DNA from 2 places in the Mesorhizobium sp. B2-7-3 genome. Region 2 is predicted to be linked to the other one. Evidence: predicted binding sites of a transcription regulator. Region 2 holds the regulator's gene; the other holds the start of a gene.
The links. Region 2 encodes PhoB, which activates phosphate uptake and scavenging genes when phosphate is short. Its sites were predicted from a motif close to TGTCATNNANCTGTCAT; they were not measured.
Positions count from the first base shown of each region.

Region 1 (3,039 bases), on a different contig from region 2:
GTAGTAGTAGGCATAGGTTTCAAGGTTGACGAACTGGCGCTGGCCTGGCGCATGGTCCATCAGCGACGCCAGCTTGACCCGTTCGTCACCGTCGAAATTGGCGAATGCGTCGAGGCAATCCGGTGCTGAAACCTCGCAGCGAAGATGCAGGAAGTGATCGGCCCGCAGACGATCCCGCGCGACGCTGTCCTCGATCGCATCGGCCAGCTTGCGAATGTCGTCCAATGTCAGGTCGGCGTCCTCGTCCATGCCGACGCGCAAGGCATCGAGCACGGTCGTGATGCCGGCGGTCGCCACCTGCGCGTCATGGGCGAGCACCGCGGCGATCGGGTTCCAGCGCACTTTCGGCCGCGGCGCATAATGGCCCTCGAGATGGTCGGTGTGGAGTTCGACCAGCCCTGGAATGATAAAGTCGCCGCCCATGTCCTCGCCGGTCCGGGCAGCATCGCCATCGATGCCGGCGATCAAGCCATCGCGCAGCACCAGTGACCCTTCGACGATCTCGTCGGCAAGAACGATGCGGGCGTTGGAAAGAACAGTTTCGGCGGTCATTGCGGGTAGTCCTTGGTTCTTGCAGTCGGGTTTCGTTCAGGCGGTTTTCCGGGCCGGGCGGCGTCCGAGCGCGTGCTGGGAAAGCACCATGAATGGCGCGCCGGGTTCGGGTTCGACGAACAATGTCAGCGCGTCCACCAGCACGGGCTGGCGCAACACATCGGCGAACAGGCTGTCGATCGCCGCGCGCAGGCGAGGGCTTTCCTGTGGGCCGGCCCGGCCGGACAGGGTCATGTGGAAGCGGAAGGTCTCGAAGACATAGGGATAGCCCCATTGGCAGAGATTGCGAAACTCGGCCGGCTTCAGCGAATCCGGGCTGCGCCGCTCGATCTCGGCCTCGGACAGCGGCGCGCGAAACCGGTCGAAATCGCGTACCACATTGTCGGCGAAGCGGTTGAGCGGCGGCAGCGGCCCTTCCGGCACCAGCGCGAAGAAGCTGTCGATCTGGCTGACGACCAGGCGCGGGATCGTGACGACAGGCGTAACCTCGGCAAAATGATCCAGCGCCGCGCGCAGCGAGGTCTCGGTCTCCGTGGCAGCCAGGTGGAAGGGCGCCTTCAGCGTCGCGTGAAAGCCGTAGCGGCGTGCCGAGGCGGTGTGGAAGGCCACTTCCGCCGCCGACAGATCGGCAACGGCCTCAACCGGCCTGGTCGCGGCACCGAACGGATCGCGGCCCAGCCAGTCGGCGGCGATGCGCGCCAGCGGCTCGTCCTGCCGGGGGGTGAAATAAATGGCATAACGCATGGGAAGTCCTCGTCAGAACTGCTGCCATAGGTGATTTCCATGACGGATTGACGAAGCTTTGACGGGTTTTAGAAGGCAAATCGACCCCTAAGGTCCTTAGCCGACGATTTTTCCCAGCTGGACCAATAAGTTCGGCCGGAAACGCGAGACGGTCAGGCCTTCATCAACCATTCGTGCTCGGGCGCATTGTGGAATTTCCAGGTCCGCTTCGGTCCGGCCATCACATTGAGATAATAGAGGTCATAGCCGTGGCAGGCGGCACAGGGGTGATAGCCCTTGGGCACCAGCACCACATCGCCGTCCTCGATCGCCATGGCTTCGTCCAGCGCACGATGTCCGCTTTTGTCGGCATCGGTGTAGACGCGCTGGAAGGCAAAGCCCTGCGGCGGGTTGAGGCGATGGTAGTAGGTTTCCTCCAGATAGGATTCGGCAGGCAGATTGTCCTGGTCATGCTTGTGCGGCGGGTAGCTCGACGTGTGACCGCCGGGCGTGATGACCTCGACGACCAGCAACGAGTCGGCCGGCTGGCCTTCCGGCAGGATGTTGGTGACGTAGCGCGTATTGGTGCCCTTGCCGCGCACCTCCTGGCCGAGATCGTCCGGTCCGATCACCCGGACCGGCAGGCCACCGCCAAGACCAGGCGCCGAGCAGACGCCAAGTTCCAGCTCGGTATCGGCCGTTACCGACCAGTCCGATCCCTGCGGCACGTAGACCGACCACGGCTTGCCATCGAAGGGCGACATGCGCTCGCCGAGCAGGCCGAGATCCTTGCCGCCGGCTTTCGCGGTACCCTTGCCGGTCACGAACACCAGGCAGACTTCGCGGTCGTCCGTCTTTCCCGAGGCGCTTTCGCCCGGCTTCAGCCGATGCAGGTCGAAACCGACATAGGTCCAGCCGGCGCTTTTCGGCGTCACATGGGCGACGCGGCCATGGCCCTTGTCGGCCTTGACGAGCAGTTTCGACATTTTGTCTCTCCTATCCTAGCCTTCCAACTTCGTCATCCTAGGGCGGAGCAGGAGCGAAGCTCCGTCGCGAAGACCCCAGGATCCATGCCGTTACCTTCGTCGAAGGGCGCAGCGGAGCGGAATTCCTGCACCGTCACAACGCTTCAAAGTCATGGCATGGATCCTAGGGTCTGCGCCGCGTCGCTACGCTCCTTGCTCCGCCCTAGGATGACGAAGCGATGGGCGTTTCGGCCAATCGCCGACGTGTGCGATCCGTTACGCTCGCAGTATCCAATCCACAAAACTGCTCGCGCCATGGACCGCCTATTCCTTCGGATCGGCCAGAGGCTTCGTCTCGTCGGCCGGCTTATAAAGATAAAAAAATTGCCAGGCGCCGTAGCCGGCAAAGCCGAGCGCGATGACGCCCCAGAACGGCGTGCCGGTGGCGAACTCGATGACCGACCAGATGAGGCAGACCGCGACGACGGCGACACGCCGCCACAATGGCCGGAAGAAGGGGTGCTCGGAATCTTTCATCTGGCCAGCCTACAGCAAGCCTGCCTGGCGAGAACCCGATCAGGCATTCGGAAACCCTTGCGTCTCCACCGTGTAGCCGGCTGATGTCATCACCCGCATCAGCTCCTTGTGGCCAACCTGCGCCATCTTCAGCGGCGGGTTCTTCTTCGGGTCCTGCTCGGCCTCGACCACGAACCAGCCTTCATAGCCGTGGTCGGCGAAGCGCTGCACGATGGCGCCGAAATCGAGCGAACCGTCGCCCGGCACGGTGAAGGCGCCGAGC
Region 1 covers NZ_VFTY01000001.1:191,520-194,558, forward strand. Annotated here, with positions in the region: gene FJW04_RS01000 (alpha-D-ribose 1-methylphosphonate 5-triphosphate diphosphatase) at 1-552, opposite strand, end outside; gene FJW04_RS01005 (DUF1045 domain-containing protein) at 589-1,296, opposite strand; gene iolB (5-deoxy-glucuronate isomerase) at 1,449-2,261, opposite strand; gene FJW04_RS01015 (DUF3329 domain-containing protein) at 2,565-2,777, opposite strand; gene iolE (myo-inosose-2 dehydratase) at 2,817-3,039, opposite strand, start outside.
Region 1: FJW04_RS01005 (DUF1045 domain-containing protein) is a predicted target of PhoB. The motif match lies at 1,336-1,352, and genes of this name have one in related genera.

Region 2 (3,039 bases):
CTGAGCCACTCGACCATATCGGCGATATCAGCCGACCTGATCGGCGAAGGTATCCTGAGCGAAGGCAAGCCGAACGAGGCCGGCTCACTGAAACGCGGCCGGCCGCAGGTGGGCCTTTGTCTCAACCCCGAGGCCGCGGCGGTCATGACCGTGGTGCTGTCGCTGAATTTCCTCTCCGTCGCCGTCATCGACTACGCCGGCCAGGTGATATCGGAGGAGCAGCGCCGGCTGGACACGCTGACCATGTCGCGCGAGGCGCTGATCGGCGAATGCGTGGCCATCGTCCGGCGCCGCCTCGAGGATCCCGACCTCGATGTCGCCAGCATTGCCCGCATCGCGCTGGCGATCCAGGGCATCACCGACACCGAGGCGCGCGCCATGCTGTGGTCGCCGATCACGCCGCAGACGGACATTGCCTTCGCCGATATACTCGAAGCCGAATTCGGCATCCCCGCCACCATGGAGAACGACTGCAACATGATGGCTGTGGCGCTGCGCTGGCGCGACCCCGAGCGCTACCGCGACGACTTCATCGCCATCCTGCTCTCGCACGGCATCGGCATGGGCCTGGTGCTGAAGGGCGAGCTGTTCACCGGCACCCATTCCTCGGGCGGCGAGTTCGGCCACATGATCCATCGCCCCGGCGGCGCGCTCTGCCGCTGCGGGCGGCGCGGCTGCGTCGAGGCCTATGCCGGCAACTATGCCATCTGGCGTAATGCAGGACAGATGGGTGAGGACGCCAAACCGGTCGACGTCAGCGACGCCGACATGCGCGCATTGGCGGCCACGGCGCGCGAAAGAGACGGACCGGAGCGCGAGGCCTATCGCAAGGCCGGCGAGGCGCTGGGCTATGGCCTTGGCAGCTTGTTCGCGCTGATCGATCCGGCGCCGGTTGCGATGGTCGGCGTCAGCGCCGCCGCCTTCGATCTGATCGAGCCGGCCTTGCGTGAGGCCATCGCCCAGACCGCCGGCGGCCAGCATTCGACGTCGATTTCCTTCGATACAGAGCCGAACGAATTGCCGCTGATCCGCGAGGGCTGCGCCATGCGCGCGCTCACCTTCGTCGACCAGGAGATCTTCGCGCCGGGCGTGCAGGTGAGATCCGGCAAGAACGTGGCCTGATCTCAATCCTCGCGGATTGCGTAGCCCGCGCCACGGATGGTGCGTATCACATCGGGCATGCGGCCATTGTTGACCGCCTTGCGCAGGCGGCCGACATGCACATCCACGGTGCGCTCGTCGATGTAGATCGTCTCGCCCCAGACATTGTCGAGCAACTGGCTGCGCGAGAACACGCGGCCGGGATGGCGCATCATGAATTCGAGCAGCCTGAACTCGGTCGGTCCGAGCCGGATCTCGCTCTTCTTGCGATAGACCCGGTGCGATTCGCGGTCGAGCACGATGTCGCCGACCTTGAGCACGCTGGACAGCACTTCCGGTTTGGCGCGGCGCAGCAGCGCCTTGACCCGGGCCATGAATTCCGGCGTCGAGAACGGCTTGACCAGATAGTCGTCGGCGCCGGTCGAGAGGCCGCGCACGCGATCGCTCTCCTCGCCGCGCGCCGTCAGCATGATGATCGGCAATCGCTCCGTCTCGGGCCGCATGCGCAGGCGCCGACAGAGTTCGATGCCGGAAACCGCCGGCACCATCCAGTCGAGCACCAGCAGGTCGGGCACGTTTTCCTGGAGGCGTATCTCGGCTTCGTCGCCGCGTGTCACCACCTCGACCTGGTAACCCTCGGACTCCAGGTTGTAGCGGAGGAGCACGCCCAGCGGCTCCTCGTCCTCCACCACCATGATGCGTGGCGCGATCATCGATCGATCATCCCTGCCGTCAAGCCGCCGGCACCGACATCGCCGTCTCGTCCTGCTTCGGACGGTTGGCGGGCAGTTGCGTGCCGGTCAGCACATAATACGCATTCTCGGCGATGTTGGTCACATGGTCGCCGATGCGTTCGAGATTCTTGGCGCAGAACAAAAGATGCGTGCAAGCCGTGATGTTGCGGGGATCCTCCATCATGTAAGTCAGGAGTTCGCGGAAGACCGAAGTGTATTTGACGTCGATGCGTTCGTCGTCATTCCTGAGCTTGGCGAGGGCGGCGGCATCGCCGGCCGCATATTCCTCGACGACGCCCTGCACCTGGATCAGCACCAGCTGCGCCATGGAGTCGATGGAATGCGACAAGTCGCGCGGCGTGGCGGTGAGGCCGACCGAGCCGACGCGCTTGGCGATGTTCTTGGCAAGGTCGCCGATGCGTTCGAGATCGCCCGCCATGCGGATCGAGCCGACGACATGACGCAGATCGTCGGCCATCGGCTGGCGCTTGGCGATTAGGGTGATGGCGCGATCATCGAGTTCGCGCTGGCGCGCGTCCATGATGGCGTCGTCGGAGACGACGCGCTGTGCCAGCGCATTGTCGGAATTCAGCAGCGCCTTGGTGGCGCCGCCGACCATCGTGCCGGCGAGATCGCCCATGTCGCTGATCAGCCTGCTGATCTGCCCGAGATCCTCGTCGAAGGCTGCGACTGTGTGTTCGGCCATGATCCTGGTCCTCGTATGCGTGAGATCAGCCGAAGCGGCCGGTGATATAGTCCTGCGTGCGCTTCTCGCGAGGCGACGTGAAGATCTTCTCGGTCTTGTCGAATTCGACCAGCTCGCCCAGATACATGAAAGCCGTCTGCTTCGAGACGCGCGCGGCCTGCTGCATGTTGTGGGTGACGATGACGATCGTGTAGTCGGCCTGCAACTCGTCGATCAATTCCTCGATCTTGGCGGTCGACAATGGGTCGAGCGCCGAGGCCGGCTCGTCGAGCAGGATGACCTCCGGCTTGACCGCCACGGTGCGGGCGATGCAAAGCCGCTGCTGCTGGCCGCCCGACAGGCTGAGGCCGCTGGCGTTGAGCTTGTCCTTGACCTCGTTCCACAGCGCGGCGCGTTTCAACGCCTGCTCGACACGGCCGTCCATCTCGGCCTTGCCGATCTTCTCATAGAGCCTGACGCCGAAGGCGATATTCTCATAGATCGACATCGGGAACGGCG
Region 2 covers NZ_VFTY01000002.1:199,234-202,272, reverse strand. Annotated here, with positions in the region: gene FJW04_RS05015 (ROK family protein) at 1-1,122, shown strand, start outside; gene phoB (phosphate regulon transcriptional regulator PhoB) at 1,125-1,814, opposite strand; gene phoU (phosphate signaling complex protein PhoU) at 1,834-2,541, opposite strand; gene pstB (phosphate ABC transporter ATP-binding protein PstB) at 2,567-3,039, opposite strand, start outside.